Linked DNA regions of Candidatus Scalindua japonica. The protein of the gene in region 2 interacts with the protein of the main gene of each other region in a pairwise test. Links are inferred from orthologs where the notes say so. Each region holds a gene or a part of one and is shown on either strand. Other genes may lie near its edges.

Region 1 (6,843 bases), on a different replicon or contig from region 2:
AATTGCACCCCCTTGACCACCCAGCAACCTCTATCATCAACGATAGCACCTATCGGAGTATTTTTACATTCATCACTATTATCATTAACCCCATCTCCATCACTGTCTATCTGACTAACTTTCTGGCATCCATATTGATCTACCACTACACCACTTGGCGTGCCTGGGCACTTATCAAATTCATCATACACTCCATCCCTGTCACTATCTTTCCGAATAATTTCAGGACATCCAGATTTATTAACCACCATGCCAACCGGCGTACCGGGACATTTATCAAACTCATCATACACCCCATCTCTGTCGCTATCTTTACGAATAATTTCAGGACATCCAGATTTATTAACCACCATGCCAACCGGCGTACCGGGACATTTATCAAACTCATCATACACCCCATCTCTGTCACTATCTTTCCGAGTAATTTCAGGACATCCAGATTTATCAACCACTACCCCAACCGGCGTACCGGGGCATTTATCAAACTCATCAAACACCCCATCTCTGTCACTATCTGACCTTCTAACATTTCTGACTTTAGGACAACCATGCTTATCCACCTCAATTCCGGCAGAAGTACCTGGACAGTTATCAATACTATCAAAAACACCATCTCCATCACTATCTAAATTACGGCCTTCGCCAGTTGTAAGAAATACCTGTTTTACAATATCAATCATATCTTCTCTGGTTTCAGTACCATCAATAGATGCAGAAAAACCACATTTGATCTCACTGGCAAGTTCTTTCCATAAAAACCTTGCCCTCAGGGTTGTTTCCTACCCAAACCGTATAAAACATGTCCCTTTCCCATAACGGTTTTCCAAGGCCCTTGCCTTTCCACGAGGATCACCTTCCAGATTCATACCATCACTTATAAAAATTACAGCACTATCACCTTGAACAGACCCCAGGGCAGCACTGACAGCTTTAATAGCGCGTCCTGCAGGGCTGTTACCTTCAGCAGAAAAACTCAGGCTATTCAAGCTTTGTTCCAAGCCGGATCTGGAGTAAGTAGTCGGCCCATATACAATCTCTGTCTGCCTCTTCAACTGATTGATTCCACGACCAAATGTCATGAGAGACCCGTTGATATCCATTTCAGGCATAGTATTATTCATACGCTTTAGAAAGTCTATAGCTACTTTAAACTTTGGAACTTCTCCTTCGTTGTTATACGGCATACTCATAGATGTTGAAGCATCAAGTATGATAAAAAAGTTGTCAATTTTCGGTACATATTCCCCCATTTGAAACGCTTCATCAAGATTATCACGGCGTGTTAAAAAATTTGGCTGAAATTGAAAACAACCTGTCAGTAACGAAACTAAAACTGTTAAAGAAAAGACAAATAAACGTTTTCTATTCATAATTAACCTCAAAAAAATAATCCCTGACACTTCCGGATATTCAGATAAAGATAAAATATAAAGGGTGATTAATTATTGTGGCTTTTCCTTTATGTTAAAAAGTGTACCATCGAACATGTTTTAGAGGAACAAGCCAAAAGATTAAAGTGAAAGATAACTCATGCAATGTGAAAAATCAAGTTTAAAGAGAAACAACTGATGTTTCATACAAGCACAAGTATGTTTTACAGGTCTTTTACTTACGAATCTGGCCTGTACCGTGGATAATATATTTGTATGATGTGAGTTCTTTCAGACCCATTGGGCCACGGGCGTGAAGTTTATCTGTACTGATGCCAATCTCTGCACCCATTCCGAATTCAAAGCCATCAGTAAAGCGTGTAGAGGCGTTAACATATACCGCTGCGGAGTCTACCTCATCGACAAATTTCTTAGCATTGGTTTTGTCTTCCGTTATTATGACATCAGAATGTGAAGACCCGTAGGCAGAAATATGTTCGATTGCATCATCGATAGAAGAGACAACTTTTATGGAAAGTATCTTTTCTAAGTACTCTGTTGACCAATCTTCATCAATAGCCAGTTGTATTCCAGGTACAATCTTACAACTCTTTTCACATCCCCGCAACTCTACAGCGGCATCTGACATACCTTTACAAACATCAGGAAGAAATGTCCCGGCTAATTTCTCGTGTACCAGCATAGTCTCCATAGCATTACAGGTACCCGGCCTCTGGAGCTTTGAGTTCAAACAGATTTCTCTTGCCATGTCCGGATCAGCGAACTCATCCACGTAAACATGACACACGCCTTTATAATGTTTTATAACCGGAATGGTAGAATTTTCAACAACGTTTCGTATCAGGCCCTCACCCCCTCGTGGAATGACAAGATCCGCAAATTCATCTGCCTTTAGAAGATACCCGACAGCATCCCGATCAACAGTTTCAATGACTTGAATAGCATTTTTATCCAGACCAACCTTTTCCAGGGCAGAGCTTATTTGCCTGTATATGGCAATATTCGAATGTATTGACTCCTTACCGCCACGAAGTATTGTTGCGTTTCCTGTCTTTAAACAAAGTGACGCTGCATCTGCTGTAACATTTGGCCGGGATTCATAAATAATGATAATAACACCGATGGGAACTCTGATCTTTTGAATCTCAAGGCCATTCGGGCGTACAACCTTTTCTATTATTTCACTAACAGGATCAGAGAGATTTATCACCTCTTTTATACCTTCAGCCATAGCTTCTATACGCAGCTCAGTCAGTTTCAATCTGTCTATCATAGCAGAAGTCAAACCATTTTCCTCCGCCGCCCTTAAGTCTTTTTCATTCTCGGCCATCAATATCTCTTTATTGTCAATGAGATTGAGCGCCATCTGCTCCAATGCGGCATTTTTTATAGAAGTATCAGCAATTGCTGTCTTTCGTGAGGCAGCCTTTGCATCTCTAACAATTTTATCTATATAAGCTTTAACGTTCATATTTATAAGAAAACAGTAAAAAAAGTGTGGCTATCACTATCATACCTAAAGGTACTTGCCACGGAAACGGTCCGTCAAATAAAAATGCTTCCAAACCACGAGTTTCAGTTGACCTCTCAGCATTGTCATTATCAGGATCTGAAATATTAAATTTATATTTTTTATACGTCACTTCCCCTTCTCTAGTATATCCATATTTATCCCTGGCTTCTCTCTCGACCTGTACAGGATCATCAACAAGTGCCTTATTTTCCTTTTTAAGCCTGTCGTTTTTTTCTCTTAAATACTCGACCTTTTGTGTAAGAATTTTTTGCGTTGTTTCAAGTTCCCTCCTCTCCTCTCTTTTCTGTGTGATGATAACAGAAAAAACAATTATTATTGAGGTTACTATAGAAAAGGTTAGAAGGAAGCGCTTTAGCATGTATTGGGGTTACTAAAGATTATTGCTAAAAAAATAGTTTTACTTTCAGTTTAGTTTCTTACTATAGAATAATTACCCGGTCTTTTTATCTGGGCGACCATCTTCACACACCCCGAATTTTTGAGATCTAAGGCCCGTTCATGAGTTTTTAATAACCTTAATGCCCATCTCTTCTCACTTTTGCGAATACCAACCATACTGTAAAAAGAATCCACAACGTAAGTCTCACATCAATCTACTTTTTCTTTAATAAAGATGCACCATAAACTGCCTTGTCCCCAAGCTCTTCCTCTATCCTCAACAATTGATTATACTTGCATATGCGGTCTGTTCTTGAAAGCGACCCCGCCTTGATTTGCCCGGCATTGGTTGCCACTGCAACATCAGAAATAATAGTATCTTCCGTTTCTCCGGAACGATGTGATATGACCGTGGTGAAACCATTTGATTTTGCCATTTCTATCGTCTGCATAGTTTCTGTCAGTGTGCCTATCTGATTAAGTTTGATTAATATTGAATTGGTTATTCCCAAATCAATACCTTTCTTCAATCTATTTATGTTCGTCACAAATAGATCATCTCCAACGAGCTGCACTTTATTCCCAAGTTTTTCCGTTAACGCCTTCCAACCATCCCAATCATCCTCTGCAAGACCATCTTCTATCGAATAAATGGGGTAGTTAGAGATCAGGTCTTCATAGAACGAAATCATACCTTCAATAGATTTCTCAGGATCAGCCTCAGCCTTTAACACATATTTTCCATCTTTATAAACTTCATTAGCGGCTGTATCCAGCGCCAGTAATACGTCCTTACCTGGCCCATAGCCGGCATTATTTATAGCTTCCATTATAGTCTCCAGGGCCTCCTCGTTACATTTCAGCTCCGGAGCAAATCCGCCTTCATCACCTACATTTGTATTATACCCCTTGTCGCTGAGTATCTTTTTTAAACTGTGAAAGACTTCTGCTCCAATTCTTAAGGCGTCCTTAAAGCAGCCAGCCCCTACCGGCATGATCATAAATTCCTGTATATCAAGGTTATTATCAGCATGCTCTCCACCATTAATAATATTCATCATTGGCACAGGCATAATGAAGTCATCTCTGTTTTCAATATAACTATACAACGGTTTATTTAGCATACTTGAAGCCGCTCTTGCGACAGCAATAGAGACACCCAGAATGGCATTAGCGCCCAGGTTGCTCTTATTTTCCGTACCATCAAGTTCTATCATAAATTTATCAATTCTTTCCTGTTCGGAAGGGTCCATACCCTTTATCTTCGGACCTATTACTTCTATAACATTATTAATGGCATTGGTAACACCCTTTCCCATATATCGCCCTGGATCGCCATCTCTCAGCTCACAGGCTTCGTGACGCCCTGTAGAAGCTCCTGAAGGAACAGCCGCACGACCAATGGTACCATCATCCAATACTATATCCACTTCAACTGTAGGATTACCCCTGGAATCGAGTATTTCCCTAGCAGCAGTTTTTTCTATCTTTGCCATAGCTAATCTCCTGTAAGTTAATATGAGAGTTTAATCCTGGTTTATAACAAATATGAACAAAACCTGTCAATTACAAATAAATACTTTACAAACAGTTTTGTCAACAATATGTAGTACCCGTTTCCCGGTCTGAATGACCCGTCTGAATCGCATAGCCTGGCGGGCAAGTCTGGCTGGTCAAACGGGCTTATATATGAAGACCGTTTGAAAATCTTGCCCTACATCAAGAACCAGACTAACTACAATCGCACAAATCATGTTCTGGATATATTAAAAGAAAGAGATTCAAGCCCTCTGCACTTCTGATCCGTGGAAGAGTATGTTTTCTTATGATTATTGCAAATTTACCAAACTTTCAAAAATGCAATGTAAATCATCTTGACTTAATAGACAAAACTTATAAACTACTGTACTGTAGCGTTTAAAAAATGGGTAGTAACAGAAATATATTTCAGGCTTGATTTACAAAATTTTATTATATAAGATCAGGGATGTGAACCATGCTCATACTAACCAGAAGATTAGGCGAAAGCATCTTAATTGAAAATAATATCAAGATAACCGTTATAGATATTAATAAACAGCAGATAAAATTAGGGATTGATGCGCCAAAGCACATCACTATCAACAGGGAAGAAGTCGCCAAAAAAGTCAAAGATGAAAACAAATTATCATCTGCATCAACGACAATTAATATTCCAAAAAAGTAGTTTTAAAATTTAGCGCACAAACATATCCTGAAAATTAGAAGGTAATCTTGTATCTACTGCAGTCTCTCTACACCTAAAAACACTGCCATTTTCAAAAAAGCCCTGCCAAGAAATGATCGCTTCATCTCAATCGCCTTGTAATTGCAGACCTCATCACAGCAAAAACAGCCAATACATTTATCTTCATCTACTATTACTTTACCTTCAGGCGCTGACATTGCTTTCGCCGGACAGTTTCTAATACACTCATAACATCTTGTACAATTTGGTTCATATACTGTAGAGACGCATGAGCAGCTATTATCAAACATTTTTGCAAGCAGAAAATCAGGAATATAGTTGGATGCAAAATCCTGTGCGGAACTGGACGGTTTTTTAAAATCATCAACTTTAACCTTGCTTATTTCCTCACCTGAAACATCTATCTCGTTCAAATCTGCAGTACCAAGCTTTCTGTCATGCGCGTACTTGATTATAGGCACTTTTACAGGATCAAAGCCAACTACCGTGCTAGCCACGGCATCCAATGCGACACCATCATAACCGGCAATTATTAACCCTACCTTTCTCGGATCTCCTGCATTAGGTCCGTTGCCCTCCATCCCGATTACCGCATCCATAATCGTGATATGTGGTTGGACCATCTCAAAAACATCAACCAATGCCTGGGCCATTGATCTATTTTTTGGCGCCAGAAGATGTACATTTTTTTTTCCGTTAGCAGGTATAGAACCAAACATATTCTTGATAGCGCCTGTGTATCTTGTAAGGCCGTGTGTTTTCAGTTTAGGGACATTCACTACAACATCTACGGATTTGACTGTCTTTGCAATCTTAAAATCTTTTAAGATCACAGCATTTTTATTTGTTATGTTAATAGCATCATCCTTATCAAAGTTTACGATAACAGCGCCAGTCTCTTCTGCAATCTTGTCTATCTGCGTAACTCTAAAAGCCTTATCTGTAGAACCGGTCCTTAGGCTGCCACAAGAATCTCCAATATATACCTTACACCCATAATCTCCCATAAATATATCAACAAGCGCCCTGATAACCGCAGGATGTGTATTAACCGCCCTCTCCGGCCCTAAAGAGGCAGACAGGAGGTTTGCTTTAAGCAGCACCTTCATTCCAGGTTTTACAATGGTTTCAATATTATCTATTAAATTTAAACATCTTTTCACCGCCGTGCTTACTTCTTCCAATTCATAATTATCACAACGTGAAATTGCGACTGTTGTCATCTTTTAATACCTTTAAAAGTTATTAATGTTTAATAATAAATGCCAGTAGTGTCCGGATGGTTTGTACATTTCTCCACTGAAGTGTATAGC
Region 2 (6,860 bases):
CTGTAAACAGTTACTCATGTCTTGCCTTTCGTAAAATCGATTAAATCTATTCAAGTTACATCAAATTACTTTAAATCTATTCGCATTGTCTAACAGACGTGGCGTCGGTTGTCAAGAAAAAAAATACAATATTTTGTATGTTTATTAATTATATTTACAATATATAGTAAACAAATTGCCGGAAAAATGTCAGTTTGTTGTAGACAAACCGTTTATAGTTTTTTGTACAAGAAGGTATGGTTTTTTATTGAGAGAATTCAATGGTAATTTACATTGGCCTCGACGGATAGAATAGCCTGGCGGATTTATTAGTTTAATTTTATCTTAAGCGTTTCAAAAGTTTCTGATATAAGCCTAGACGACAAAACCCTTTCATTGTCGTCTATAGAGCTTCCCTTAATCTTAACAGCCCAAATTGTTTCATTTGTAGTTACATCCACACATTTTACCGTAAATGAGACTTTTGTCACTAATGGCGATAAGAATATCCCGGAAGTTTTTGTCTTGTAGGAAACACCAAAACCCTCAACTCTGCCAATGACAATGGCATCAACACCCAATTGTTTTCCCAGGTCCAAATAGCTTTGCGTGAGTAAAAAATCTTCTATTTTAAGATTTTTTGATTCCAGGTCTTCCTCCACAGCCTTTCTATTAACAACAACATATCTATCCAATTTTACCAGTTCTCTTGCAATCATGCTTGCAAGAACCGTCCCTGCATTTGGAGATATGGAGGTGTTTGAAAAAAACAAGGATTTTTCTTCATGATCTACGTTTGTTTGGAACATAATTACCGCTATTTTTTGAATCTCATCATGAGGAAAATTTTCGTTAATATCAACCTCTGAAACCTTCTCTATTGCGGCACAGCTTGAAACAAGAAAGAAGACTACTACCGCATATTGCTTCATAATAATTTGCAGATTTGAAAGTTTTTCCATAATAAAGGTCCAATTATAAAAGCATTTCGCATTCAATTCAATAAGGTTGTTGTTTATAAACTCCTCATAGTCAATAGGTGTTCTTGGTTATAAACCATTGTTTTTCCTGCCTTTGTCATAGGGTAAAAACTCTTGACAAATTATAGCAGTGTGTTAGAATTTTACCTCTTTGTTGTACTCATATCCATAAGTATTTCCTCAATTTATAGAATACTTATTATTTTGAAAAAGCAGTCGAAGCATTTTACATTAATTGGAAAATCCCTTCTGAAAGCAGGGTAAAACTGCTTTTCAAATAAGGCATCTCAATAAAGCCACAACCTGCTGGAATTTTATGAATTTTCTAATCTAGAGAATAAATTGGCTTTGAATTATGAAGTAAAACTATCTATTATATTGGATTGAAAGGAATTTAAATAATGGCAATAAAAGTAGGAATAAATGGTTTTGGTAGAATAGGTCGTAATGTATTTAGAGTAATTGCAGAGAGGGAAGATATTGATGTGGTTGCCATAAATGATTTAGCTGACGCCAGGACGTTATCTCTGCTTTTGAAATATGATTCAGTCCATGGAAAATTTAACGGTGATATTGAGGCAAAAGAAGATACGATAGTTGTAAAGGGAAAAGAGGTAACACTGACAAAGGAGAAAGACCCTGCCAACCTTCCATGGAAACGCTTAGAAGTTGATATAGCGATAGAATCTACGGGAATATTTACAAAGAGGGCAGATTGTGTAAAACATCTTGAGGCTGGAGCAAAAAAAGTAATCTTATCCGCACCCTCAAAAGACCAGCTTGACGCTACGATAGTTATGGGGATAAATGAAAATGACCTTCGTACAGAACATAAAATTGTTTCCAATGCCTCTTGCACTACAAATTGTCTTGCTCCCCTCGTAAAAGTAATTAATGACAACTTTCAATTAGAAAAAGGCCTTGTGACGACCATCCACGCTTATACGAATGACCAGAATGTTGCAGATATGATGCACAAGGATTTGAGAAGGGCGAGGGCCGCGGCCATTAACATTATTCCAACGACCACCGGCGCTGCCAAAGCCATTGGCGAGGTCATTCCGACACTTAAGGGAAAGCTTGACGGTATGGCAATGCGGGTGCCTGTTGCTAATGGTTCAGTAACTGATTTAGTGGCAATCGTGAAAAGGAATGTAAGTATAGAAGAGGTTAACAGCGCTTTAAAAGCAGCGGCAGACAGCAAATTGAATGGTATATTGGAATACTGCGAAGACCCCATTGTCTCTTCTGACATAATAGGCAATGAACATTCATGTATCCTGGATGCCATGTCTACATGTGTAATTGGTGGTAATTTGATAAAAGTAATAGGCTGGTACGATAACGAATGGGGTTATTCAAACCGTATGGTTGATCTTGTGAAACTTATCACAAAGGCTTAAAGGGGATCCTGTCAAATGAACAAACTTTTTATTAACGAACTTGACCTGAAAGGCAAGAAGGTATTTGTACGAGTGGATTATAATGTTCCCTTTGACGAGCAGGGGAATATTAGCGATGATGCCAGGATAAGGGCCACTTTGCCAACCATTAATTATTTACTTGATGAAGGAGCAAAAATAATTCTCGCTTCTCATCTTGGCAGACCAGGAGGAAAGGTCTCACTGGAATACAGTTTAAAGCCGGTCGCTAAAAGGCTTACCAGGCTTCTCAATAAGGAAGTGACCCTGGCAAAAGATTGCATTGGTCCTGATGTTAGAAAGCTGGCAGATGCGATGCAGCCTGAAGACATCTTGCTGCTTGAAAACCTCCGTTTTCATAAAGGAGAACGGGAAAATGATCCTGAGTTTGCCAAAGAATTGGCAAGTTTATGTGATGTGATGGTACAGGATGCATTTGGAAATTGTCACAGATCGCATGCCTCAATGGTTGGTATGAATAAGGAAGTGCCACAGTCGGCGGCAGGTTTTCTTGTGAAAAGAGAGATAGATTATTTTGAGAAGGCAGTCAATGCTCCGTCGAGGCCGGTAGTTGCTATAGTTGGAGGAGCAAAGGTTACGGACAAGATAAAAATAATAGAAAATCTGGTAAAAAAGGTTGATAAAATAATTATCGGTGGTGCAATGGCATTTCCTTTCCTTGCGGTTCATGGATATGGTGTTGGCAAGGCAACGATAGATGAAAATGTCGCAGTGAAGGTCCTCATGATAAATCAACTTGCCAAGGAGAGAGGTGTCAAAATATATTTGCCGGTGGACTTTGTGGCTGCAGAAAAATTTGACGGTAATGCGGAGACTAAGCTGGTTACTTTCCAGGAAGTTCCGGATGACTGGTTTGCTCTCGATATCGGGCCTGCAAGCACAAAGCTTTTTTCTGAAGCCATGCAAAATGCAAAGACTATACTATGGAATGGCCCCATGGGGGCATTTGAAATTGACGCATTCAGTAGGGGCACGTATGCAATGGTGGAGGCAGTTGTAACTGCTTATGCGTTGACCATTGTAGGGGGAGGAGATACGGACCTTGCGTTTCACAGAATGGGAGAATCATACAAAGTATCATTTATATCCACCGGTGGCGGCGCCTTCCTGGAGCTATTAGAAGGCAAAGAGTTGCCTGGAATAGCGGCGCTGACAGATAAGAAAGAGTCATGAATTAGCGAGCGAAAGGAACTAATGTTTTAATATGCAAATAAAAATATCTGCGTCAATACTTTCTGCCGATTCAACTCAGCTGGGTAATGAAATTAAGAGGGTAGAACAGGCTGGTGTTGACTTAATTCATATAGATGTTATGGATGGTCATTTTGTACCAAATATTACAATGGGGCCATTTATCGTTGAAGGAATAAAAAAAATTACCAACGTTCCCCTGGACATCCATCTCATGATTGAGAATCCGGATAAATATGTGGAGTCGTTTACACAGAAGACAGACAAGGATGATATCTTGACTTTTCATATCGAGGCAACAGATGATCCTTTGAGTGTTATCAATTTAATTAAAAACAGGGGACTAAAAGCAGGAATTGCCATTAACCCTGATACCCAGGGACAGGTTGTTGAAAAACTACTTGGAGCGATAGACATGCTTCTTGTAATGACAGTATATCCGGGGTTTTCAGGTCAGGCATTCAAGAAATATGTATGTGAAAAAATTAAAAAATTGAGGGAAATTGCTCCTGAAAATCTTGATATTGAGGTGGATGGCGGTATAAAACCGGAAACTATTGCTGATGCGGCATCTGCCGGTGCAAATGTTTTCGCCGCTGCAACCTCTATATTTGGTAAGGATGACTATAAAGACGCAATAGAAGCCCTCCGTAAAGAAGCAAATGAGAACTCTTATCAGTTTATGAAAAGCGGAGGCTCTCTTTAGCCGGAAATACAAACGTTTTAATAGAAATGTTGTGGGAGATAAATAATTGTTCTTTAGAAAGAAAAAAAATATACCTGACGGATTATGGCAAAGGTGCGATGGGTGTAAAAGCGTAGTTTATAAAAAAAAGGTGGAAGAGAAACATAATGTTTGTCCGGAATGTAATCATCACTTCAGGATCACAACAAAAGAGCGAATAGATATCACACTGGATAAAGACAGTTTTGAAGAATACTGGAATGATATGGTGCCTGCTGATCCCTTGAAATTTAAGGACCGTATAAAATATAAAGATCGTGTTATAAGTGAACAGAAAAAAACAATGTTAAATGAAGCCGCAACGGTTGGGAAGGGCACTATTGATGGAAAGGATGTTATTTTTTGTGTTACGGATTCAAGCTTTATAATGGGGAGTATGGGGTCAGTAGTAGGAGAAAAAATTGCGAGAGCAGCAGAAATGGCATTGAAACTGAAATTGCCACTTATCATAGTCTCCGGTTCCGGAGGAGGAGCAAGAATGCATGAAGGCGCATTTTCTCTTATGCAAATGGCAAAGACATGTGCCGCTATCGCCAGGCTTCAAGATGCGGGATTACTTTTTATCTCTGTGCTTACTGATCCGACATTAGGAGGTGTCATGGCAAGCTTTGCTTCGCAAGGAGACATTATAATCGCAGAACCCGGTGCTCTTGTGGGATTTGCTGGCCCAAGAGTTATTAAAGAGACGATCAGAAAAACGCTTCCCAAAGGATTTCAATCTGCAGAATCGATGCTTAAGCATGGATTTATCGACATAATTGCTGGACGCGACCGATTAAAGTCGGAAATTTCAAAAATTCTGGATTATTGTAATTGTAACAGCAGTAGTTAAATTGTAATTGTTGATTTTCATGTTATAATGTTGTAATATTCTGCTTATAATAATCTAATGACAAATAAATTCCTCGGTAGCTCAATGGTAGAGTGGGTGGCTGTTAACCACTAGGCTGTAGGTTCGAATCCTACCCGAGGAGCCATCTTTCGCTAAAGCTACAGAGTGGCTATTGCCATTCTGTAGCTGACATTTCCCAATAACGGTAGTACCGGCTTTTGCTAATAAATTAAACAACATGCATTATTGTTATATTCTATTAAGCTTAAAGTCTCACATCTTTTATTCTGGCTCTACAAAAAATTTAAAAGCCAGAATAAAATTACATAACGAAGGAAAGGTGAAGAGCACTAAGCCACATTTGCCTTGGGAATTAGTGTGGTATGGTGCTTTCGAAACAGAGAAACAGTCGAAAAATTTTGAAAAATATTTGAAGTCTGGTTCGGGAAAAGCATTTGCATATAAAAGGCTAGTTTCTGTTGCTTTAGCAAAAGATATTACCAAGGGCAGAAAAACAGACTAAAGACTTTAATTAGAACTGGCAGTAAAAAAAAGAGTTGATCCAAAGGTACTCCGAAGGTCAAGAGCGTAGGATACCTACCCGAGGAGCATTTAAAAACCCACCTTAATGGTGGGTTTTTTCTTTTACCCTTTTTTTAATCTGAAGAACCGAGATTATAAATAGTAAGATAACACATAAACAACAATCTATACATTGATACATGTCCAACTTGCCTGATGCCAACACAAGTATTTTTCAAAATCAAGAATAACCGTCTGCTGAATATCAATTGAGTGAACGGACCGGACGAACATATCGGTTTTTGTAGCGCCAGCGTACGTTACCAAGGCTGAAGTAGACACTCCAGGTGCTACTGCCTCGTTTATCACCGGACCAGATACCCCACTGTTCCTTGTCAAAGATTGGATCTATATGGAGGGCATTCGTCTTGCCAGGTTCAAGCAGTGATGCTGCTTCCTCTATAGTAGGGAATCTCCAGTCGTTATAGCCTCCATACTTTCGGGTATTCAAATTCCTTATCCATGCTTTTGCTGCAACCCACTGCATATACTCTTTTGAACCCGACTGGAGCCACATAAGCCCCGTTGTATGATCTATTACCACATTGTCTCCTTTTATCGACTTTTTCTCGTAGCGGTGAATGATTGTGCTGTGTCCGTAAAATCCCCACTCATCAAATTTTCGTATATAAAGATTTGGCATTGACTGTACTTCAGAAACAGATAAATTCATGTAGGATGAACGCAAGGTTATTTTTTGTGGATTTGCTTCCTCTGCTTGTGTCACCCGGCCAGAAAGAAGAGCTAGTGATGTTATTAAGAAATATAGTAAATACTTTTTCATATTTGTTTTACCTCCATCCGGGAGCTGGTTATGTAAAAATACCAGAACTCTCCCAATAATATTTAAGAACTATGCCATCATCAAGGAATTCCTATTGGTCTACTACTTAATCCGGCTTCCATAAGAAAGAACGTCTGATATCGTTTTGATCTTCTTCTTTATGCCGCGTATGTTCATGGGTTTATCAAAAACCATACGAATATAAGCACTTATATATGAGTCGTTCTCTCCTCAAACTTCATCATTAATAATTTTGTTGTTTCCTCCGAAACCCGAATACGATCATCAATACGAAACCCCACTATCCACACTGGCTGTCCGTTCA

Evidence for each region.
Region 1: the proteins of rpe (region 2) and eno interact in binary tests that used the Escherichia coli proteins (3 or more experiments, as listed by UniProt). The link is inferred for Candidatus Scalindua japonica from one-to-one orthologs.

Annotation. Positions count from the first base shown.
Region 1 is NZ_BAOS01000013.1:27,941-34,783, forward strand. Bases 2,660-5,531 are described here. They hold eno (phosphopyruvate hydratase), read right to left. Parts: upstream 4,800-5,531; coding sequence 3,519-4,799; downstream 2,660-3,518. Other genes in these bases: SCALIN_RS07620 (glutamate-5-semialdehyde dehydrogenase), read right to left, coding at 2,660-2,862; SCALIN_RS07625 (FtsB family cell division protein), read right to left, coding at 2,852-3,283; csrA (carbon storage regulator CsrA), read left to right, coding at 5,300-5,509. Also shown: SCALIN_RS22640 (thrombospondin type 3 repeat-containing protein), read right to left, coding at 1-680; SCALIN_RS07615 (vWA domain-containing protein), read right to left, coding at 780-1,370; more of SCALIN_RS07620, read right to left, coding at 1,606-2,659; SCALIN_RS07640 (DUF362 domain-containing protein), read right to left, coding at 5,563-6,753. UniProt on the Escherichia coli protein: Catalyzes the reversible conversion of 2-phosphoglycerate (2-PG) into phosphoenolpyruvate (PEP). It is essential for the degradation of carbohydrates via glycolysis.
Region 2 is NZ_BAOS01000027.1:90,398-97,257, reverse strand. Bases 2,563-5,451 are described here. They hold rpe (ribulose-phosphate 3-epimerase), read left to right. Parts: upstream 2,563-3,605; coding sequence 3,606-4,298; downstream 4,299-5,451. Other genes in these bases: SCALIN_RS13870 (GIY-YIG nuclease family protein), read left to right, coding at 5,408-5,451; accD (acetyl-CoA carboxylase, carboxyltransferase subunit beta), read left to right, coding at 4,345-5,169; SCALIN_RS13890 (phosphoglycerate kinase), read left to right, coding at 2,563-3,574. In the rest of the region: SCALIN_RS13905 (hypothetical protein), read right to left, coding at 1-18; SCALIN_RS13900 (CsgG/HfaB family protein), read right to left, coding at 309-941; gap (type I glyceraldehyde-3-phosphate dehydrogenase), read left to right, coding at 1,361-2,362; more of SCALIN_RS13890, read left to right, coding at 2,378-2,562; more of SCALIN_RS13870, read left to right, coding at 5,452-5,692; SCALIN_RS13865 (Lcl C-terminal domain-containing protein), read right to left, coding at 5,957-6,535; tRNA lysidine(34) synthetase TilS, read right to left, coding at 6,745-6,860. UniProt on the Escherichia coli protein: Catalyzes the reversible epimerization of D-ribulose 5-phosphate to D-xylulose 5-phosphate.